Regions from separate parts of the Pseudoalteromonas sp. NSLLW24 genome, predicted to be linked through region 4. Evidence: predicted binding sites of a transcription regulator. Region 4 holds the regulator's gene; each other region holds the start of a gene.
The links. The regulator LexA, encoded in region 4, represses DNA repair genes until DNA is damaged. The targets are predictions, from matches to a motif close to TACTGTATNNNNATACAGTA.
Positions count from the first base shown of each region.

Region 1: a site for LexA is predicted at 4,751-4,770, ahead of I6E72_RS19340 (SulA-like leucine-rich domain-containing protein). Genes of this name have one in related genera too.
Region 2: a site for LexA is predicted at 2,331-2,350, ahead of ruvC (crossover junction endodeoxyribonuclease RuvC). Genes of this name have one in related genera too.
Region 3: a site for LexA is predicted at 5,157-5,176, ahead of I6E72_RS17945 (exonuclease domain-containing protein). Genes of this name have one in related genera too.

Region 1 covers NZ_JADYWQ010000031.1:2,239-8,357, reverse strand. The annotation lists gene I6E72_RS19365 (L-serine ammonia-lyase) at 1-405, shown strand, start outside; gene cysB (HTH-type transcriptional regulator CysB) at 483-1,460, opposite strand; gene I6E72_RS19355 (hypothetical protein) at 1,785-2,543, shown strand; gene I6E72_RS19350 (NCS2 family permease) at 2,619-3,911, opposite strand; gene I6E72_RS19345 (tetratricopeptide repeat protein) at 4,030-4,494, shown strand; gene I6E72_RS19340 (SulA-like leucine-rich domain-containing protein) at 4,793-5,227, shown strand; gene I6E72_RS19335 (YchJ family protein) at 5,266-5,745, shown strand; gene I6E72_RS19330 (GGDEF domain-containing response regulator) at 5,820-6,119, opposite strand, start outside.
Region 2 covers NZ_JADYWQ010000001.1:40,347-46,465, forward strand. The annotation lists gene I6E72_RS00175 (ABC transporter permease) at 1-2,268, shown strand, start outside; gene ruvC (crossover junction endodeoxyribonuclease RuvC) at 2,399-2,923, shown strand; gene ruvA (Holliday junction branch migration protein RuvA) at 2,926-3,543, shown strand; gene ruvB (Holliday junction branch migration DNA helicase RuvB) at 3,551-4,558, shown strand; gene tolQ (protein TolQ) at 5,701-6,119, shown strand, end outside.
Region 3 covers NZ_JADYWQ010000022.1:49,136-55,254, forward strand. The annotation lists gene I6E72_RS17930 (S8 family serine peptidase) at 1-699, shown strand, start outside; gene I6E72_RS17935 (hypothetical protein) at 683-1,636, opposite strand; gene I6E72_RS17940 (hypothetical protein) at 1,966-2,847, opposite strand; gene I6E72_RS17945 (exonuclease domain-containing protein) at 2,983-5,145, opposite strand; partial or broken gene I6E72_RS19800 (protein phosphatase) at 5,275-5,484, shown strand; gene I6E72_RS17950 (GNAT family N-acetyltransferase) at 5,581-5,991, opposite strand.
Region 4 covers NZ_JADYWQ010000019.1:13,476-19,594, reverse strand. The annotation lists gene I6E72_RS16715 (cytochrome c oxidase subunit 3) at 1-152, opposite strand, end outside; gene I6E72_RS16710 (cytochrome c oxidase assembly protein) at 188-718, opposite strand; gene ctaD (cytochrome c oxidase subunit I) at 718-2,310, opposite strand; gene coxB (cytochrome c oxidase subunit II) at 2,310-3,452, opposite strand; gene lexA (transcriptional repressor LexA) at 3,936-4,553, opposite strand; gene I6E72_RS16690 (PaaI family thioesterase) at 4,721-5,161, shown strand; gene I6E72_RS16685 (hypothetical protein) at 5,162-5,542, opposite strand; gene I6E72_RS16680 (membrane protein) at 5,855-6,119, shown strand, end outside.

The DNA of each region.
Region 1 (6,119 bases), on a different contig from region 4:
GCTATTGGTATTTTATATAAAAAGAATGCCTCTATATCGGGTGCCGAAGTAGGTTGCCAAGGTGAAGTCGGCGTTGCGTGCTCTATGGCTGCAGGCGCATTAACAGAAATTGTTGGTGGCAATGTTGTGCAAGTAGAAAACGCAGCAGAAATTGGTATGGAACATAATTTAGGCCTAACGTGCGACCCTGTTGGTGGCTTAGTACAAGTACCGTGTATCGAACGTAATGCAATGGGCGCTATTAAAGCAATTAACGCTTCACGTTTAGCTATACGTGGCAGTGGCGAGCAAAAGGTATCGCTTGATAAAGTGATTAAAACCATGCTTGAAACTGGTAACGATATGAAAACTAAATATAAAGAAACCGCTCGCGGTGGATTGGCTGTTAATATTATCGAATGTTAATCAGCTCGCTATAAAAAGAAAAAGCCGCCTATTTTTAAAATAGGCGGCTTTTTTATTATTCGTTTAATGTAGTGACATTATTTAACGGGTAACTCTATATCTGCAAATAACTTATCTACGTCATCTTGGTTACGTAATAAGCTTGCTCGCTCTACTCGCTCTTTAGTTAAGTGCGGTGCAAAACGTTCGATAAAATCATACATATAAGTACGCAAAAAGCTGCCCTTTCTAAAACCAATTTTGGTCGTACTAGCTTCAAATAAGTGGCTTGCATCAATACACACTAAATCGGTATCGCTCACTTGATCTATCGCCATTGAAGCAACAACACCAACTCCTAAACCCAGTCGTACGTATGTTTTTATAACATCAGCATCGGTTGCGGTAAATACAATGTGTGGTTCAAGCCCGTGTGCGCTAAACGCTTTATCTAACTCTGAGCGGCCCGTAAAACCAAATACATATGTAATGAGTGGATATTGAGCAATATCAGCAACGGTTAAACTATTTGCCTTTTTAGCCAACGGATGGTCTTTAGCGACAACAATACTGCGATTCCAATGGTAGCAAGGCAGCATAACTAAATCTGAATACAAATGCAGTGCTTCTGTTGCAATAGCAAAATCGGCATCACCGCGTGCTGCAGCATCCGATATTTGCTGTGGAGTACCTTGGTGCATATGAAGCGATACCGCAGGGTATTTTTTCATAAACCCTTGAATTACGTTAGGCAAAGCATAACGAGCTTGGGTATGTGTTGTAGCAATATTTAGCTTACCTTGATCAGGTAGCGTATGCTCATTAGCAACGGCTTTAATACCTTCTACCTTAGAGAGTATTTCACGAGAAATATTAATAATATCTTCGCCGGCACCGGTTACATGCGTTAAATGCTTACCACTGCGACCAAAAATTTGCACACCCAACTCATCTTCTAACATGCGTACTTGTTTAGAAATTCCTGGCTGCGAGGTAAATAAACTCTCAGCAGTCGCTGAAACATTTAATTTATGATTTTGTACTTCTACGATGTATCTGAGTTGTTGTAATTTCATGGCTGCAAATTTTAACGTTATTATTCATATTATTTATAAAGGCAATACCGCTTAAAACCAAGTGTTATTTACGTAAAATAGCACTTTAGGTCTTTAGGTGTGCAATTATCTGATTAGAGCTCAAGGCTAGCATAATAAATATGCTTCAGGTAGCGATGATTATTCAGCTTTAGTTTATAAGCCCTTAGGCTTACTGCAGTTTATAAAGAGCTCAACCTATCAATTTTTTGGTATATTTTTTAAGTTAATCGGCGCAAAGCTACCCTGTTAACGTATATTTAATGTAAGATTAAATAATTAGGTTATATATCCGAGAATTACACCATGATCGTTTCTATTATAATAGTGCTTATAGTTGCATTGATTGTGATTGCACTTTGGGTAAGTGCTGTACAACAACACAAAGAAAAACAAGAGGCAGAACGCCGTAAAGAGCTTACAAAACAAAAAGCTATAATAGAAGAAACAGAAGAAGCACTAATGAATAGTGCTAACATCCCCCTTTCTGAAAATCTAATTCGTACATTACAGCGCCGTATTTACGAAGCCTTAAATACAATGGTTACTAACTCGCAAACATCTAAAGCACTTAAAAGCCGCTTAAGTGAAGCAAAAACGCACTTATCTAATCCAGTTCAAGATAATAGCAGTGAAGCTTTAACGCTACCGAGTAATGACAAACAACTTGTAGGCCTAATTCAGGGCATTAAAAAATTACGCTCAATTTTACGCTCTGAACACAGCAAAGGTCGTATTGATAGCCAAGTTTTTGTTTTAGAAGATAAACGTCTCGAAAAACTACAACTGCGTATTAATATTGAAAGCCAAATAAAACGTGGCTTGTCTGCCCGCTCAGCCAGTATGGTTGGCTCTGCAAGACAGTACTTTGAAAAAGCGCAGGCAACACTCAGCGCAGTTACCTACTCTGATGAATATGTAACAACAAAACGGCTAGAAGTTGAGGGTTACTTAGAGGCAATTAGTGTTGAACTGAGAGCTTCTAATGCAAGCGCACTTAAAAAGAAAACAGAAGAAGAGCAAGACGACTTAGATATACTGTTTGCTCCTAAAAAGAAATGGTAGTGCTTTTATAAAAGCATTAAAAAAGCCTGCACAAATTAAAATTTGTGCAGGCTTTTTTGTATTTTTTGTTAGCTATTAAGACAAAAATGCAAACTTGAAAACAAACAAGGCTGTTAATATCCAAACACTAATACTGACTTGATCTTGCTTACCGCACAAGACTTTAACCGCCGTATAAGATATAAAACCAAGTGCAATACCGTGCGCAATCGAAAACGTTAATGGTGTCATTAGTAATACCACAGTAACAGGAATTGCATCGGTCATATCATCCCAGTTTACAAACTTTAAATTTTGCAGCATCAGAACAGCTACATATAAAATAGCGCCTGCCGTAGCATAAGCCGGTACCATTTGTGCAAGCGGTGCAAAAAACATCATTAGTAAAAAGCAAATGCCTACAACTACAGCTGTTAAGCCAGTACGTCCGCCAACAGATACACCAGCAACCGATTCTATATACGATGTGGTCGTAGACGTACCTAGCATCGCACCTGCAATTGTTGCTGAGCTGTCAGCACTTAATGCGCGCCCTAAACGAGGCATGTTACCTTTTTCATCAGCTAAACCTGCTTTTTGAGTTACCGCAACTAATGTACCCGAAGTATCAAAAAGATCGACAAACAAGAAAGCAAAAATAACACTCATCATTGATATATCAAAAGCGGCTGCAAAATCTAGCTGCATAAAAGTAGGCATTATTGATGGTGGCATAGCCATAACACCGTGATATTCAACAAGCCCCAAACTTAAAGCAATGCCAGTCACTAATAAAATACTAATAAGCACGCCACTTTTAAAATCGCGGTATAAAAGCGCTGCAATTACAAAAAAACTTAATATAGCCAATAACGGTCCTGGAGAAGTAATGTCGCCCAACTGTACTAATGTTGCCGGGCTTGAGACAATAATGCCTGCATTTTTAAGGGCAATTAATGCTAAAAAAGCACCTATACCCGTTGCGATTGCTCGCTTGAGCACCAGAGGTATGGCATTAATAATCCACTCTCTGACTTTAAATAAGCTTAAAAACAAAAATATACAACCGGACATAAATACAGCCCCTAACGCGGCTTGCCAGGTATAACCCATTCCTAATACGACACCATACGTAAAAAAGGCATTTAGTCCCATACCAGGCGCTAATGCTAATGGATAGTTAGCCCATAAACCCATTATAAAACAGCCTATCGCAGCTGCTATACATGTCGCTACAAATGCAGCCCCTTGATCCATCCCAGCCTCTGCGAGCATAGCCGGGTTTACAAATACAATGTATACCATAGTTATAAAGGTAGTTAGGCCAGCAACGCATTCGCGTTTAACTGTTGAATTATTTTCGCTCAGTTTAAATAAGGCTTCGAACATAATAAACTTGTGATAGTAAAAAGTGGCGAGATTTTAACATAAAAATTATCTTTTACAGGACATTTTACCTTGCTATATACTAAACTGTTAGAGTAGTTAAAATAATAAATGAACCAATATGCTTAAAACAACACCTTGTGAGCAAGACTTAGAGCAACAGCTAGATAATATTTTAGGTTTTGTTACTCAACCCGAAAATACCTCTGTGCCCGTTGATAATAAAAAAGATGAGCAAAGTACGTTAAATAAAGCCCTATATTATTTAAAAAATAATCAAGCTCCATTGGCTGCAAAATGGATGCGACTTGCTGCAATGGCGGGAAACCACAGAGCACAGTTTTATTTAGGTTTATTCTTTGTGAAAGGTGAAGGCGTGCCACAAAGTGTATTTCATGCTGTAGCTTGGTTAAGCTTAGCAAGTAGCCAAGGGTACGCCCCTGCCACTGCAGCGGTTACAGATATACGCAAACATATCGAAACTAAGCGATTTAAAGATGCTCAATGTTATGCGGCAAGTTTGTACGAACAAATCCACCAACTCCAGTTTTCTCATATGATCCCTCGCACGAGTGAAAACACATAAGCTAGCTATAGCAGAAGTACTGTATGCAGTGTAAAAAAATACTGTATATGGTTATAAAGATAATCCTATACAGTATAAAACCCCAAAATGAAGACACTGCTCAAAAATTTATTTTTAGAATACCTTCTCAAAAATAATTCCATAACAATCTGATTAATAAAGAATTATAAATTCAAAAAATAAAAACAATGATCAAAAGCTGAATAACTGTACAAATAAATAGCATAAAAGGCTTGCACGAAAGCACTGTATAAACTACTGTATATGAATACTGTATAAAAACCCAGTGAGTGAAATTATGTTACAGCCTATTACCGTAAGAACAGTTAAAAGTTACCAACAAGATGAGCAAAGCGATTGCGTGAATTTGATTCAAATTGAAGATGAAATTTCAGCGACCTTTGAGCTTTTAAAAGTATTACACCAATACAATAGCTCTAATGCATGGACGTTACTAATTGCTCCAGATCACGTACCTAGCAAAGCTTTACTTGACTCATGCTCTATTGATACAAGTAAATTACTTGTTATTAGACAAAAGCACCTAGTAAATTTAGAGTATGTATTAAATTCTGCATTACATAACGGAAACTTTGCAGCGGTAATTACCTGGACCGATATAGTTAATAACCAACTACTTACGAATCTATCGTTCGATTTAAGTAAAACGAATACAAAACTATACTGTTTTACTAAAAAGTCTCAAACAACAGAGATATCACTCGCCCAATAAGCTTGTTAAACTAATGTTTTAGACTTTGTATTATTATTATGACTTCACTCAATACCACATTATGTTTTTGCAGCAGTGGGCACAATTATGCCGATTGCTGCGAGCCGCTTCACTTATCTGTTAAGCAAGCTGATTCTCCTGAACAACTTATGCGCTCACGATTCAGTGCTTATGTTATTAAAAATGCAGAATATGTTTATCAAACCTACGCAAAAGAAAAACAAGCTGAAAATCCGGTTAAAGAAATCAATGATTTTGCTAACAGCTGTCGATTTATAAATCTTGATGTAATTGGGTCAAGCCATGATGGCGATACCGGTACTGTAGAATTTAAAGCCCAATATTTTTATCAAAACTTATTTTGTGAGCTTCACGAAAAATCGCAGTTTATTAAAGAAAACACTCAATGGCGTTATTTAGATGGCACTATATATCCTGTTGAAGATATTAAAGTGGGCAGAAATGATGACTGCCCATGTGGTAGCAATAAAAAGTACAAAAAATGTCATAGCGTGTAATAAATAATCTTATTTAATATTTATCACCTACAAGGTGTTTTTAAGTGGCAAAGTGATTTATTAGCTAGCTAAACTTAAAAACACACTTGGTTACGACCTTGCATTTTGGACTCATACATTTTTTCATCTGCGATCTGCAAGGTGTTTTTGTTATTTACGTACGGTTGTAGGGTTGCACCGCCAATACTAATAGTCACAAAGTCATATTCTGAATATCTGTGTAATATTCCTAAATCGACCACATTTTGTTTAATTTTATCAGCAACACAAATCGCACCTTCAGTGCTTGTATGCGGTAGAACAACTACAAACTCTTCGCCGCCGTAACGCGCAACAAAATCGGTTGGCCTTTGCAAACTATTAGTAATAGTTTG
Region 2 (6,119 bases), on a different contig from region 4:
AATTTAAAAACGGCGCAAATGGTGTACTTCGACACTATGTTGTTTGCCGATGATGAAATGCAGTTTAGCTCGGTAAAAGCGGCATCTAGTGCGTACCCGTTAAAAGGGCAGTTAAAAGTTAAAGATACCTTAACAGGTGAAACTAAGGTTGCTAATAGCGGACCAACGCCTGGTAATGTGTGGCTAAGTGAATCAGTATTTTACAGTCTAAATATTGATATAGGCGCGCAAGTAGAGCTTGGCGCTGCATTATTTAATGTTTCAAAAGTTATTGTAGAAGAGCCCGATGCGCCATTTAATGTATTTTCGAGCAGCCGCCGCGTGCTTATTAATATTGACGATGTGGCAAAAACCGAAGTTGTGCAGCCAGGTAGTCGTGTTTATTATCGCCAACTTTATGCAGGTAGTGAGGCCGATATAAATAGCTTTTACGAGTGGCTTAAACCACAAATGAAAGAAAACCAACAATGGTACGGCGTTAAAGACCGTCAATCACCTATTTCAAATAGTTTAAACCGTGCAGAGAGCTTTTTATTACTTGCCGGCCTATTAGGTATTATTTTAGCCGCAGTGGCTATAGCCGTTTCAGCAAAACGTTATTGTGAACGCCAATACGACCCAGTAGCGATGATGAAAACGCTAGGCGGTAGCCGTTCAATGATCCGCAAAATATACATGCTCCATTTATTGCTTGTATGTGCAATGGCGGTAAGTATTGGGCTGTTAATTGGTTATGGCTTGCAAGAAATAGCAACAAGTTACTTATCAAAAAGTATGGGCACAGAGCTACCTTTAGGTGGCTTTAAACCTTGGCTGGTGGCTATAAGTACTGGCGTAATTTGTGCCGTTATGTTTTCTATTAAACCGTTATTTGATTTATTTGATATTCCACCGCTTAGAGTGCTGCGCCGTAACTTAGGTGACAAGTTGGCAGTAAGTCGTGTGCATTTAGGCATGAGTGCGCTAACTGTGTTTTTATTAATGTGGTTATTTAGTAACAACATAAAAATAACGCTTATTTTGTTTGCCTCAACGCTTGCGCTAATTGGTGTGTTGTTTTTGATATCTAAATTAATATTTGGTGGCGGTCGAAAATTAGGGCTTAAGCCAGGTAACAGTTGGTCGCTTGCAATTGCATCTATTCAAAAGCGTGCAAATGTGAACGCGGTACAGTTAATTAGTTTTTCGTTAGCGATTAAATTACTGCTGTTTTTAGTGGTACTTAAAAACGACATGATATCTGATTGGCAGTCGCAACTTCCTGCCGATGCGCCTAATGCGTTTTTAGTTAATATTACGCAAAATGAGCTTGAGCCAATTAATGAATATTTAGCTCAAAAAGATATTCAAGTATCAGAGTTTTATCCCACTATTCGTGGGCGCGTAAATGCGGTGAATGGCGAGTTGGTAGCACGTTCAGTATCGCTGCAAGACAACGAGAAAAAAGACGAAGAAGCACGTGCAGGTATTGGCCGCGAGCTAAATCTTACATGGCTTAAAGATGTGCCTGACCAAAATGAAGTAACACAAGGCACGTGGTTTGGTGAAAATGCGATGGCTGAAGCCTCAGTAGAGGAGTCGATGCTTGAGCGTTTAGATGTTGAGATAGGCGATACGCTTACATTTTTAATTGGTTCGCAGTCGTTCGATGCTAAAATCACCAGTGTGCGCAAAGTTAATTGGGCCACGCTTAAACCTAACTTTTTTATTATTTTAAGCCCAGATGTACTTGCAGATTTTCCGGCAACGTATATTTCGTCGGTACGTATAAATCCAGATCAAAAGTGTGACTTTAGCCAGTTATTGCGTACTTACCCTACTATTACAGCGATTGATATTGATAACTTTGTTAAGCAAATACAAACAACTATTTCGCAAGTATCACTCGCTATTGGCTTTGTACTTGCAATTGTTGTGCTGTGTGGCGCGCTTGTACTTATATCGCAAGTGCAAGCTAGTTTAGGTGAGCGTATGCAAGAAATTGTCATACTGCGAACGCTTGGCGCTAAAAGCCGATTAATTAAAAACGCGACCTTGTACGAGTTTTTATTACTCGGCGGTTTAGCTGGCTTAGTTGCTGCATTTTTTAGTGATATAGCGCTTTTAATTGTGCAGCAACAAATGTTTGATTTAGCAGGTAAGTTACATCCGCATATATGGATTATTGGTCCGGTAGCTGGCGGTGTATTTGTGGCTGGTTTAGGCTATTTAATGATTGCCCGAACACTTAAACAAAATACCCAAGGATTAGTGCGTGCCCTAGGGTAAGCTTAAACTAACATGCTCCTTCAAATGCCCACCTAACACGTGGGCATTTTTGTTTTTCTTTGTACTGGTAATTTATACAGTGCTCTGGCATTATTAGCGTAATTTAAAAATAATAACAATGGAGTGCTGTTTGGCCATTATTTTAGGGATCGATCCTGGTTCACGTTTGACCGGATATGGCGTTGTTGCCCACCAAGGTTCTAAATTTACATACTTAGGCAGTGGTTGTATTAAGTTAGCCGATCATCCTTTTCCGGTTAGGCTTAAAATGATCTATCAAGGCATTACACAGCTTATTGAGCAGTTTTCGCCAGAAACCTTTGCCATTGAAAAAGTATTTATGGCGCATAACCCCGATTCTGCTTTAAAGCTTGGCCAAGCTAGAGGCGCTGCTATTGTAGGTGCTGCAATGGCCGACTTGCCCGTATTTGAATACTCAGCTAGGCAAATTAAGCAAGCAGTAGTAGGTAACGGTGGCGCTGATAAAACTCAAGTGCAACACATGGTAAAAAATATTTTAAAACTACCAGGTACGCCACAGGCCGATGCAGCTGATGCACTCGCTATTGCGATTTGCCACGCTCACTCAGAACAAAATTTAATTAAACTAGCGGGTAGCGCAAGCAAAATCGTTAGAGGACGTTTAAGGAAATAACTATGATAGGCCGCTTAAATGGTATTTTAGTCGAAAAACAGCCACCAGAAATATTACTCGAAGTAAGTGGTGTCGGTTACGAAGTACAAATGCCAATGACCTGTTTTTACGATTTACCAAAAATTGGTGAAAACGCGATTGTTTACACCCACTTTGTAGTGCGTGAAGATGCTCAATTATTATTTGGTTTTAATAATAAAGTTGAACGCGCCTTGTTTAGAGAGCTATTAAAAGCAAATGGCGTTGGGCCAAAACTTGGCTTAGCTATTTTATCGGGCATGTCGGCAAAGCAATTTGTAAGCTGTGTAAATAACGAAGACTCAACGTCGCTAGTTAAATTACCGGGTGTAGGTAAAAAAACAGCCGAGCGTTTAGTACTCGAAATGAAAGACAGATTAAAAGATTGGGGTAATGATTTATTTACGCCATTTAGCGACAGCGCAGTAATAGAGCCAATGAGCGATGCGACAATAGCTAATAACGCAGCCGATGATGCCGTATCGGCACTGCTTGCATTAGGTTATAAATTGCCACAAGCTCAAAAAGCAGTAAAATCGATAAGCAAACCCGATATGTCTACTGAGGTTCTTATTAGAGAATCTTTAAAATCAATGTTGTGAGTAACCCATGATTGAAGCGGATCGCTTAATTGATGCGACTGAAAAAACAAATGAAGACTCTATAGATCGTGCAATAAGACCAAAACTTTTAGCCGACTACAGAGGCCAGCCTCATGTTAAGCAGCAAATGGAAATTTTTATTGAAGCTGCCCGAACCCGTGGTGAAGCGCTCGATCATTTATTAATATTTGGCCCACCAGGGCTTGGTAAAACCACGCTTGCAAATATCGTTGCCAACGAATTACACGTAAGTATTAAAACAACATCCGGCCCTGTACTTGAAAAAGCAGGCGATTTAGCTGCGTTACTTACTAATTTAGAAGAAGGCGATGTACTGTTTATTGATGAAATACACAGGCTAAGCCCGCAAGTTGAAGAAATACTGTATCCCGCAATGGAAGACTACCAGCTTGATATAATGATTGGTGAAGGCCCAGCTGCGCGTTCTATTAAATTAGACTTACCTGCATTTACACTTATTGGTGCCACTACGCGAGCAGGCTCGCTAACATCGCCACTACGTGACCGTTTTGGTATTGTGCAGCGATTAGAGTTTTATTCTGTAGAAGATTTGTCGCACATAGTAGGGCGCTCTGCACATTATCTTGGTTTAGAAATGTGTGATGATGGCGCAACCGAAATTGCACAACGTTCACGTGGTACACCACGTATTGCAAACCGTTTATTACGCCGTGTACGCGATTACACACAGGTAAAATCTGACGGTACAGTAAATGCCGAAGTAGCTAAGCAAGCGCTTGATATGATTGACGTAGATAAAAGTGGTTTTGATTATATGGATCGCAAATATTTACTCGCCATAATTGAAAAATTTATGGGCGGCCCAGTAGGGCTCGACAATGTAGCTGCAGCTATTGGTGAAGAGCGTGAAACAATAGAAGATGTAATAGAGCCGTTTTTAATTCAGCAAGGATTTATTCAGCGTACTCCGCGTGGTCGAATAGTGTCTGACAGTGCATATCATCACTTTGGTTTACTTCCTAAAAAAGACTAGCCTCATCATATACATTACTTGCTGTGGTTTATTGCGCAGCAGGTAATTGACTTAGTATCCCTTTCTTTCAAATATTTATACGGCTGGTATTTTACCCAAAACCTCAGCACACTGTTGCAAATGTTATTTCAAAATACCTATACGCTTTATAGTTAACTGTTAATTCACAGGGCGTTAAGACTCGCGAAGCTATCCTGCGTACCATTCAAACTAGTAACCGGATTACTTATTGTAAAATAGGTAGGGCAATTATTAGTTTATAAATAATACCAATCTGCTTATATATGGGGTCTACTTAACGTTAAGAAAATTACGCTAGAACTAGGCAAAAGTTTTTGTATCTAGTTGTTCTAAATAAAAAATTTTTAACGACGTTATAGTGCAATTTAATTCGTTAAATTGATCAAAGATTTATGCAGGTTGGTATAAAATATGTAGCGCACCAAATTGCAGGCAAAAAAAAGCCCGCAAAAAATGCGGGCAAACAACAAGTTGAAGGAAGTAATCCAGGGAACTACGTTTTACTGAATTTGGTTTTATCCAGAAAGAGTAAAACAATGTAATACGATAAAATATCCTATTACTAAGAACTTGGCTTAATGAAACTATCTCATTCGGTGCGCTAGTTCGGTATGGGAGAATAATACGTAAGATCATCTTTTTGTTCAAACTAGAAAATTTGTATTTTCAGATTAGAAAAACTAATTCGGTGAATTTTATTGTTGTTTGAATCTTGCGCGTTAATTAATCGTTAAATTTATAAGTTAATGAAATTTCTAGCTTAAGTAATTTCTTTTGATGTGGCTCGGTATTAGTTTTACTGTTACGTGAAGGTAAGGCTTATAGGTTTTGAGTGTTTATGCTCTTATTTTGAATAAACGGCGCATTTTATGACGTTTTACTTATATATTTACGCATATTTATAGTTAGCGAGTTTATTTAAAAGATTAAATAAAATACTGAGGCAAAGGGAAATGCCAACTAAAGCTGTTTTTTAACGTTTTTTGTTGCCTATTCATAGCAATACCGTTGTCAGCTTGAAATGGACTAGATACACTAGATGCAACTTTTGACCGTATAAACGGTCATATTTACACAAATTAACCAATTTGCCGTATTTTGAAATTACTTAGGAGTTTAACGTGGGATCAGGGCTTAATTTTTTAGACCTAATTTTAGAAGCAAGCTTGCTTGTTCAGTTAGTGATGTTAGGGCTAGTTGCCATGTCTGTAATGTCGTGGACAATTATATTTCAGCGTAAAAAAGCAATATCAGATGCACTATCAAATGCTAAGAAATTTGAGCAAAAATTTTGGTCTGGTATTGATCTAAGTAAATTGTATAACGAAATATCGTCACGCAGCGGTCAGTCTCAAGGTATTGAAGCCTTATTTACTTCAGGCTTTAAGGAGTTTGCTCGTCATAAAAAGAATACATTTCAAAGTGCGAGTATTGTTATGGAAGGGACGCATCGTTCTATGCGTGTTGCGCTTTCTCGTGAAATTGAAAAAATTGAATCTAGCTTATCGTTTTTAGCAACGGTAGGTTCTATTAGTCCGTA
Region 3 (6,119 bases), on a different contig from region 4:
AAAGGCGCCAATATCACCACGCAAAGCTTTTTACCTAAAGGGTTAAGCTCGCCAAATTTACACGGCACCGCCATTGCAGGGCTAATTACAGGTAAAGGCGCAAAACTTAACCCGCTTTTAGGCAGTGCCAAGCTTTACAGTGCCGAGGTGTTTTATAGGCAATCTGAATATGCACAAGGGGCTACTTTATTTGCCATAGTAGAAGCACTTGACTGGTTAGTTAGTAATAAAATACCCGTAATAAATATGAGCCTAACGGGGCCAAATAACGCAATTTTAGAAGCAAGTATTACTGCAGCAATAAAACAAAATGGTTTAATTGTAGCTGCTGCGGGTAATCAAGGTCCGGCGTCGCAGCCGTTATACCCAGGCGCGTATAAAAGCGTGATAGCGGTAAGTGCTATTGATTCAAAAAACCACATTTATAGATGGTCAAATAAAGGCGATTACATAGACTTTACAGCCCTTGGTGTAAATGTTGTTACAAGCCAAAGTAATGGAAAATTTAGTAGGGAGTCGGGTACGTCAATGGCGGCGCCGCATGTAAGCGTGGCATTAAGTTGTTTATTGTTAAAGCATGGTAATAATAAAACTAAAGCACTTAACGAGCTTACATCGCTGGCCGTCGATTTAGGCGAGCAAGGCAAAGACACCACCTTTGGTTATGGCGCCATTTACCCACCTAAAAGTGCACTTTAACTGACGCCGATAAAACCGATTGCGTATAGGTATTACTACTAAGCTTTGATTGATAATCGCCATATTCAGCCTCGGCTATTAGTTTTACGTGCTCAAACACAGCTAGGTTATAAAACGCATTAACTACATTTCGGTGCTCATCTCGCGACGGTATTTGCTCAAAAAAATCATCCGTTGTTTGCTCATCGTAATCTTTATTTTGATAACGCCAGCCAGCCCCCACTTTGTTAGCCACATTAAAGGCCGTAAATTTGTGCGTAACTTTAGTAGTAAAGCCGTAACCGTTAAAGTCGTATTGGTTGTCGTCGGCGTTTTCTTTATCAGCACTTAGCGCTGCCATTAGCATGGTTTGGCCATTATTTATAAAATGATAAAGCGCTACATCGGCACCTACGCCGTCGGCATTACGTGCTTTTGCATTAGCAAAACGTTTAGTTTTGGTTTTTATGCTCATACGTAAATACGTATACGGGTTTAAAAAATGGCCATAGTAGGCGCTGGCTTGATTAAAATGTAAAAATGTATCGCCATCTACATTTGCTTTTGCACCATCGTAACGAACCCCTACCTCGTGATTACTAAAGGTATAGCTGCCATCTAAACCATATTGATGAAGGTCTAAATCGTATTGATCAAACTCATCGTAGTCTTGTTGTTCAAACTTATAGCTTGAAGTTAATTTAGCGCCTTTGGTTAATTGCCATTTTGCATTAACACCGGCTGCGGTTTTTATGCCGCTGTCACTTTGCGACGAAATATCGTCAAGCTCCTGAACAGAGAGCGCCGAGTTACTTAATACCCCAATTTCTGCATCTGCATTTAGCTCAAAGCTACTTTTAAAGGGTTTATTTTGCTCAGCTGTTTTAACGTGGTTAGTTTGTGCAAGCACCGCTTGGGCACTAAAAACACACAGTGTCGCGGTTATAACTGCTTTCATATTTATTCTCCAACAGGCCGAATAGGTTTCCCTATTCGGCATTTGTGCAAACACGCTTAGGGCGTGTTGATCTTTGATTGTTGAATTTGCAGCAGTATGTTTGGTTTTTAGGCAAGGCAGAGCCTATGAAGTGTGGTTGTTCCACATAAATAGGCGATAACGCAGCATAAATGCCAAACATGCGCTGCCCTTCGGGTTCTGCCTAGGGGCGATAAACTATTTGTTGTCTACATGGATGCAGGTAAGGGGCGTGAGCAGGACACGGAAGCTTTGCTCAGTTTAACCGCCCCTAGATTGAACAAATTTCAATCCGCAAATTTCAACACGCCCTAAAGGCCTAGGTCTAAATCGTTAGTAATGTTGGTTACTACTTCACTTGCAGTGCTAAGTGCTACATCGTTACTAATTTGATCAGTGACCGCTGCACTCACCTGCCCGCTAACACTTTGCTGTACCGTGCTTTGTAAACTGCTAACCGTACTATCTTGCACGCTGGCAATTAAAGATTGCTGAACACTACTTACAACTTCATTACTGGTATTAATTGCATCACCTACCTGCAGTGCAGAACTCACTGAGTTTGCAGCCGTATTAGTAATTGCTAATTGGTTTGTAAGCTCACCCGCATTAAGCGCATTTGTTGCATCAGCTTGTGTTACTGAATCTGTAGAGCTACTCACATTTGAAAGTAAAGAGGCACTTGTTGGTGTATCAGTAGTATCAGGCTGAGCGGCTTGCTCAGAGCTAACAGAAAGTAATGACGATTGGCTCACTGCAGTCGTTAAATTACCCGCCGATGAGGTTAACTGCGCGGTTGCATCAAGTGCTGTATTGACTGTGGTATTGCCTGTGGCATTTAAAGACGATGCCGATGCATTCAATGAGTTATTTAAAGATGAGCTGGCAGATGCAACTAATGAATTTGCAGGCTCTGCGGCCTCGCTGCTTTCTTGCGCTGAAGTTTGTGTATTATTTGCCGTTGAATCTGTAGCTTGCGAGTCATCAGCCGTTACTTGTGTATTGCTAGATGCGTTTGTGTCATTGCTACCACTGGCTGTTAAACCGTTTTGTGAAAGCGCAATAGATGTAGATGTTTGTTGCTGCGCCGACGTTGACTGGGATATTTCAATATCAGCGGCCTGCACTGCACCTGTAAAAGTACACACACCGCTTAACATCATTACGCTTACAATTTTATTTAATTTAGTCATTGTTTTGTCCTCTAGTTTGTCGGATTGACATAAAGAAGACGATTTACAAAAACACTTTATTCCAAAATAAATTAAAAAATTACAATAAAACCACTTATGACCTAAATTTCAAATACTTAAAGGTAAGCTAATACCCTACGGCGTTAGCGTTTCACTATTTTGTATCAGCAATAACAGCTCGGCAGTGGCGGTTGCATCAGCCAATGCGCGGTGATGGCTGGTTAAATTTAAATTAAAATGCGATGAGAGATTACCAAGCGAATACGACTTTAAGCCTTTAAACGCTTTGCGCGATTCAACCACGGTGCACATTTTTGGCATTTTAAAAAAGTGCCCTGCCATCTCGCATTCTTTTTTAATAAAGCCGTAGTCAAAATTAACGTTATGGGCTACAAAAATACTGCCTGCTAGTTTATCAATTAGTGGCTTTACAACCTCTGCAAATACGGGCGCGTTATAAACCATGCTGTCGCTAATACCAGTTAGTGACGTTATAAATCCAGGTATATGGCGCTCGGGGTTAACTAAGCTCGTCCAGGTATCAATTACTTTACCGTGCTGCACTTTTACAAGGCCTATTTCGGTAATACGGTTACCGCCTTTTAAGCCGCCTGTGGTTTCTATATCAACTACGCTGTAAATACGGTTTGGATCTACAAACCATTTAACCGCAGCAATGTGTACCTCAAAGCCTACGTTTTTTAAGTTATCAATAGTGGTTAATTGGTTGCGCCTAAGCTTATCGCCCGGTGCTTTTACTTCTTCAAAATGTACTTGGCCATTATTGATAACCATTAAGTCGGGGTAGCCGTCTTTTAGCTGTAAATAATGTTTACTCATGGCTGTTAAATGAGTAATTAATGCCTCAAGTGGGCTGTTTAAAATGAGCGCCTCTAGTGGCTCTAATAAATTGCTGCGCCATCTAAACAAGCCGTTAGGTTGGTCAAAGTATTGCGCTGCATTTTTGCATACCAAATTAAGTAATGCTTGTGGCGTTTGACACTGTGCTAAGCGCTCATTTATCTGTGTTTGCTGCGCTTCATAAAAATTACCAAGCCTTAATACTTGCGGATAAATATCAAACTCATTGCATGGTGGATAAGGCGACTCCACAAATAACTCATGCCAAAATACTAAACCAAATAAACTTTGCCAAAGCATGTTTTCGGTATTAAATACAGCCATACCTTGGCGAGTATAATAATCGTTTACGCCCTGCTCTACTTCACCTCGGTACAGTTCATCTATTTCTAGCACGCACTGAGTATCGGCAAGCATGGCACTTAAACGCGAACGTGTTTTTTTATTAAACTTACGCATTAAAAAATCGTCAGCAAAATACAGTAAATCATCAGTAAGTGGGTTTTCGATAATGGCTTCTAATCGAGCTTTTACCCACTCTTTATTGCCAAGCCTGTATTGCTCTCTTATTTGAATTTCTTGTGCTTCGCTATCATCCACGCACCCTTCTAGTAAGCTAAAAGCAAGTTCGCTATCAACTGTTTTTAGCTGCCTATAAAGCCTAACTAATAATTTATTTTTTAATACAACGGCAATGGCACCATGTGTAGCTTGCACTAAAACCTGCGACGCTAAAGCGACGTAATCGCTCTCATCTGTAATGTTTTTAAATGCTAACCGGTAACGGTTTAGTAAATAGTTTGATTGCGCTTCGTCAAGTGTTTCAAAACGCGACAAGCTCTCGCTGTGTCCTTCGCGTGTAGCGGTTAAGCCTAAGTCTCGCATTACAAAACGATTTTGATGATTTACATCGCCGCTGCTTAGTTTGCCTGCAAATAAAAACTCAAAATACTCGTAGTAATCACTGCGGTTATTAATTACATACTGGCTATAAAGTGGCGCAAGCTCTTGTGGGCACGCTTTAAAAAACTCACGCGCAATATCCACCAGCGCGCCTTTAGCAGCGCTCTTTTTAAAGCTTATTTGCTCACTGTAATTACTTAGCAACTCAACCAAAGAAGGCTTAGTTAAGTGCGCTAAAAGCTGCGAATAATGCTGCTCGTTTGGCTCAAATAAAATGCCCGCTTTTTTTAGCGCATAAATAGCCTGATGCGGCGATGTTATTTCTTCATAATTGAGCGATTGCGCCTGCACCAAATAAGGCTTGCGTGAGTACACGCGCGCCAACATGCACTGGCTTTGCTCATCTAGCTGGTTAATTTTACTAATAAATTCACTATGTTTAGGCTCAAGTAAATGCATACATTTACTTGTTACAAACTCAATAAGCTCTTTAAAATGCGCTAAATAGTATTTTGCTGGTAATTCTTTTTTCATAATATCGCCACAACTGTATATAAAAACAGTATCCAGTATTTATGCTTATTATTCAATCTTAAACTTGTAATCAGTAATGCTTATAGTTGTCATATATAAATAATGTAGAGTCGATAAGCACTAAATGTAAAAACCGATATATTGCAAGCCATACAACGAAAGCAAACCATTGCCATACACTGTAAAGGTGGCACCTGCGGCACAAGGTTGGTCGCTGCACTTATTTTAAATTCGACAGGTTACACATAAGAAGAGGTATACAACCTAGTACAAGGCATTCGATCTAAAGCGCTTACTATAGAACTGCAAAAAGAGTATTTTGAGAACTTTAAGGGATAGGCTGTGATTGGGGAGGATTTAGCACTATAAATAGTGCTAAAAATATTATTTTTTAATGCTCGTTATTAGCGAGCGTGGATAACGCTTAACCACTTGTTAGACATTTTTGCTACTGATTAATTTTTCCATGCGTTCTGAATTACTACCAACTCTAACGTAACCTTTTTCAGAATACCAAGAATAAAGAGCACCCTTATCAAGAGTTCGATCAAAAGCATGCACATCAAGCTGTAACTTTGTACACCCAAGCTTAATTGCAACTTCTTCTGCCTTATGAAGAAGTGAACCACCTAAGCTTTGATTTCTAAATTCCGGAAGTACGTATATTTCGTAAATAAATCCAAGTGATTTATCACTCCAATCTTCAAAAGATAAAAACGCAGATTCAAGACCATCACATTTGGCTATAAACTCAAGTGTCCGTCCACTTTGTGCTCTTTCTGCACGAGTACGAAGAGTGCCATTTTGTATTTGATTTAAGTTGTTAATTTTATTTACTTCTATCAAAAAACCTCCGAATAACACTGGTTCCTAACAAGACTGTAGAATAACTCCAACAGCCAAATTCAATTAAAAAACGAGCTCCTGTAATTAACTCTAAGTGTAGTGGTAGAGTAATTTTGGTCACCCATTAA
Region 4 (6,119 bases):
GCATAAAGCAGATAAACCCCGCTACCACCTTCTTTACCTACACTCATAACAGTCAAGCCTGCCCCTACTGCAATAAAAAACAATGCAACAGCACCTACAATAGGCCATGGGCTTTGCTCAGGTACGTAATAATGCTCATATTCTTGATTCATTTTATTTACTCCTAGTTTCACACTAGTTTAAAAAGCTAGTTGTTACTTGCCACCAGCTGTTCACTAATATCAAATACGGTATAAGATAAAGTTAATTCTTCAATATCGCTCGGCAATGCGGTATCAACATAAAAAAGTAATTTAAATTCAAGTTCTTCCCCTGCTTTTAGAGGTTGCTGATCAAAGCAAAAACAGGCTATTTTGTGTAAATACTTTGCCGCTTTACCTGGTGAGACTGATGGTACAGCCTGCATTACTTTATCTAGGTTGCTGTTATTTTTAGCACTAAACATTACTTCACGCATTGCACCGGGTTTTACCACTACACTGTATTCTTTTGATTTAACTTCAAACGGTGCACCACTTTGTGCGTGAGTAGTAAAGCTAACGCCGACTTCTCGGTTTTGTACTATTTGTGTACTTTGCTCTGCCTGCTCAAGCGAAGGTTTTCCATTAAGCCCTGTTACATCACAAAACACGTCATACAAAGGTACTAAAGCAAAGGCAAAGGCAAACATGCCTATGCAAATAAGTACCAAACGTTTGAGTAGCGGTGCGTGTGTCATTACTTAATTACCGGCGGCGTAGAAAAAGTATGATATGGCGCTGGAGAGTCAACTTCCCACTCAAGCCCTTCTGCCCCTTCCCATACTTTTGCAGGCACTTTATCACCGCCACGCGCGCATTTAATTACCACAGCTACAAACAACAATTGCGATAAACCAAAGGCAAATCCACCAATACTTATGATTGCGTTAAAGTCGGCAAATTGAAGTGCATAATCGGGAATTCGACGCGGCATACCGGCAAGCCCTACAAAATGCATAGGAAAAAACAATACGTTCACACTCACCAGCGATAGCCAAAAATGCCATTTAGCTAGCGTGATATTAAACATATTGCCCGTCCACTTGGGCAGCCAGTAATAGGCCCCCGCCATTATCGAAAATACAGCCCCTGTTACTAATACATAATGAAAATGCGCCACTACAAAATAAGTATCGTGGTACTGAAAGTCAGCAGGTGTAATTGCCAGCATCAACCCCGAAAAGCCACCTAAGGTAAACAGCACAATAAACGCAATACTAAAAAGCATTGGCACTTCAAAAGTTATTGAGCCTTTCCACATTGTGGCAACCCAATTAAATACTTTTACTCCTGTAGGTACCGATATAAGCATGGTCGCGTACATAAAAAACAACTCGCCAGCGACCGGCATCCCAGTGGTAAACATATGATGAGCCCATACAATAAAGCTCAATAGTGCTATGGAGGATGTGGCGTATACCATTGAGGCATAGCCAAAAAGTTTTTTACGAGAAAAGGTAGGTACTATTGTAGATATAATGCCAAAGGCAGGAAGAATCATTATGTATACTTCGGGATGACCAAAAAACCAAAAAATGTGTTGGAACATCACCGGGTCGCCACCGCCTGCGGCATCAAAAAAGCTGGTCGCAAAATACTTATCGGTAAGTACCATAGTGACAGCCCCTGCAAGCACTGGCATTACCGCTATTAATAAAAAGGCAGTAATTAACCACGTCCATACAAATAAGGGCAACTTCATCCATGTCATGCCGGGAGCACGTAAGTTCACTATAGTTACAATCACATTGATTGCGCCCATTATTGAGCTAATCCCCATAATATGTACGGCAAATACAAACAATGCAGTATTGTCATTACTGTATGTTGTAGACAGTGGTGCATAAAAAGTCCAACCAAATGCAGGACCCCCACCAGGCATAAATAACGATGCCAATAGGATTAAAAACGCAAACGGTAAAATCCAAAAGCTCCAGTTATTCATTCTTGGCAATGCCATATCTGGCGCGCCAATCATGAGTGGTATCATCCAGTTAGCAAGGCCTGTAAAGGCCGGCATAACCGCACCAAACACCATAATTAAACCATGCACTGTGGTCATTTGATTAAAAAAGTGAGGATCGACCAACTGTAAACCTGGTTGAAATAATTCAGCTCTGATCACCATGGCCATTCCACCACCAATTAAGAACATGGTCAGCGAAAAAATTAAATATAAACTACCTATATCTTTATGATTAGTTGTGTAAAGCCAGCGTTTAAAACCTTTAGCTGGGTGATGAGCATGATGAGCTTCATTGGCGTTAGGTTGTTCTACTATGCTACTCATTAGTTCGCCTCCACTTTGGCATCAAGTGCTGCCTGTATTTGACTCGGTTGAATAACATCACCCGTATCATTACCCCACGCATTACGTTTATAAGTAATAACCGCTGCTAATTGCTTTATAGATAACTGTTTGGCAAATGCTTGCATTGCCGTACCGGGTCGCCCATGGATAACTACATCAATGTGATCTTTTATATCGCCAAGCACTATAGGGCTGCCTTTAAGTGCAGGAAATACACCCGGTAACCCCATGCCAGTAGGCTGATGACATGCAGCACAATTGGCCATATATACTTGTTCGCCTAAAGTCATTAATTCTTCTTTTGGGAGGGTTTTATCAAGTAATGCGGCATCTGCTAATGCTGCTTTTTGTTTAGCTTGCTTTGCATCTGCAAGCCACGTTTTAAAATCAGCCTCAGATTTAGCGACCACCACAACGGGCATAAAGCCATGATCTTTACCACACAACTCAGCACATTGGCCTCGGTAAGTACCTTCTTCGTTTATGTTCGTCCATGTTTCGTTTATAAAGCCGGGATTCGCATCTTTTTTAACTGCAAAATCAGGTACCCACCAAGAGTGAATAACATCGTCAGAAGTCATTAAAAATCGTACTTTTTGATTTATTGGCAGTACGAGAGGTTTATCAACCTCAAGTAAGTAGTTAGGATTTTTATCTGCAAGATTCGCTATTTCATCTTGCGGGGTAGATAAAATAGAGTAGAACTCTACATCTTCACCCATATATTCATAATGCCATTTCCATTGCGAGCCTGTAATTTTAATAGTGAGATCAGCTTTGCTGGCATCTTCCATTGCAATTAGAGTTTTAGTGGCTGGTACTGCCATAGCAATTAAAATAACAAACGGGATTGCAGTCCAAAGTATTTCTACTTTAGTGCTTTCGTGAAATTGGGCAGGTACAGCCCCTTTAGATTTACGGTGATGAATAAGTGCCCAAAACATAATTGCGAACACTATCACCCCAATCACACAACATATTATAAATATGGTCATGTGCAGCTGATATACATTATTGCTTATATCGGTTACGCCTTTGCGCATATTGTATTGGCTGTTAGCCAAAACTGGGTGCGAAAAAACACATAATATAAGCCACAAGGTAGAGGTCAGTTTACCCATGTGACGGCTCCTTTGATGCTATTGCGAATGCAAAGCGAAGAGGCATACGGCTTAAACGCCAATTCGTTATTTTTATTTTTTTAGTCAATCTCATTTAATATTGATTGGTTTTGCTGCGCCAACAACGTGTTTGTGTATATTGTGTGTTCTCAAAACTAAAAAGCTGTGAGTTATTATTAGCTCAGCACATTAATAATTAGCTAAAAAATGAACAACAAGCAAGTTTTAGTATAAAAAACAATCAGGTGATATTGAGTAATTAATAAAAAATCAGTAACCAACTAGGTAACAGGAAGTTCAAAAGATGAGCAAAACAAAGGGGTTTAACGCATTCGAAGGGGGAAAATATAAGTGCAAAAAAGTTTACAGCTTAAATTGTCAGTGAGCTATTTATGCCCTATTTTTAGTGCGAATTTAAAACAGAAAATGCGTACTAATTAGTACGCATTTATAAAACTGCTTGTTTAAAAGCTATTTTTAAAGTCACATCCAATCAGCGTTTCTTATAACACCAACGGCTAAGCCTTCAATATTAAAAGACTCATTCTCAAGATCTACTTCAATAGATTCAAAATCGTCGTTTTCAGCATGAAGTAATACTTTACGACCCGCTTTCTCAAGACGTTTTACAGTTACGTCTTCGTCTAGGCGGGCAACAACAACTTGCCCGTTTTCAGCGGTTTGAGTACGATGTACAGCAAGTAAATCACCATCCATAATACCAATATCTTTCATGCTCATACCGTTAACGCGTAGTAAAAAATCTGCAGCCGGTTTAAACATTAATGGATCTATTTTGCAGTGACTTTCAACGTGCTCTTGCGCCAAAATAGGTGAACCAGCAGCAACACGCCCTATAAGCGGTAAACCTAATTGTTCTGGCTCTTCTTCTTCAATTAACTGAATACCACGGCTTGCACCTGGTTTCATTTTAATTGCGCCTTTTTTAGCAAGTGCTTTTAAATGTTCTTCAGCAGCATTGGCACTTTTAAAACCTAATGTTTGCGCTATTTCAGCACGTGTAGGAGGCATACCAGTGTCTTTAATAAAAACTTTAATTAGTTCGAGTATTTGAGCTTGGCGGTTCGTTAATGGTCGCATACAACTGGTTTTCCATACAGTACATTTAACTGTGAGTATATACAGTTAAATAAAAATCGCAAATTTAAATTAAGCCTTAAAATAGCCAAAGTAATTTCACTTGTGTACATTTTAGGGATATAACTAAAGCTAGGTTTATAAATGATTAAAAAAGCAAAGGAGTCATTATGAGTATTTGGTACCAGCCCATCACTTTAGAGCTGTGCAAGCAGTTAGAACAAGGCATTGATGGCCAAGGAACATTAATGAAAACCATGGGAATAGAAGTCACTGAAATTGGTGATGATTACTTAGTAGCCACTATGCCGGCAATTCCTGAGCATCATAACCCAATGGGAATGGTTCACGGCGGTGCTAACGTTGTACTTGCCGAAACAGTTGCCAGCTATGCAGCTAACTTTGTTGTCGATTTTACAAAATTTTACTGCGTGGGGCAGGAAATTAGCGCAAGTCATTTAAAAGCATCTCGCAACGGCACTTTAACAGCAACGGCAAGAGCGTTTCATATTGGCAAACGTAGTTCAGTGTGGGAAATAAAAATTACAAATAGCCGCAATGAGCTGTGCTGCGTATCAAAAATGACCGCAGCAGTCGTAGAGCGAAGGTAGTTACTTTTCGATTGGGTAAATTGTAATTTCCATACCCGCACCAATCGCAGATATACGCAATAATGTATCTGCATCTAAGGCTTGATTAAAGCACTTAGGTGAAGTGCCTGATTCAAAACCAATATCAAACGTTCTACGTGAACAGCTTAACCATTGTTTTAGCGCGTTACGCGAACACGATTCAATAAGCTCACATATATGGTTTATTGCTTTGTCAGGCGTGTTTACTACACCTGTTGCTTCAATACGCGCTAATTGACGGTATTCGTCTTTGTCATAATGTAAAATCGTCGCGACTTTTTTCAAGTCTGCCACTAGCAAACTAATATCTTGCTTTGATTCAAGCTCAAGATCTACATTTAAAAATTGAATTTCCGACATCGTTTCGTATTTATCCTCTAATAATTTCATTGCAAACTTTAACGCAGTTTTACCGTTATACCAAATCAACTATGCTCTATTAACCACTTTATATAGATATTTCGCAGCTTTTAAGTATTTTTTAGCGTTTAAAGCTAGCTGGATATCAAACACTCAGCTCAATTAACAAATAAGTCATGTTAGCAATTTAAGTGTAATCTTTTTTATTTTTAAATGATTACAGTAAGCTATAGTTTAAACTGCGACAAAATGTCGCAGTAACTAATCCCATTAATGTAATAAACTAGCCTCTAAAAATAATAAGACTAAAACATGAATAAAAAAATATTTAAGTATGCTCGCAAGTTACATAAATGGCTCGGTTATTTGCTCGCATTACAAATTTTAGCTTGGCTATTAGGTGGTTTAGTAATGAGCGCTATCCCTCTTGATAAAGTTCATGGGGAGCATCTTGCAACACGTACTCTTAATAACCCATTTACGCAGGCTGATTATGTTGCCTCCCTTGACGATATTGCATCTCAGGTGGTTAATCCAACACAAATAATTTTTGAGAACTTTTTAACCACACCTATAA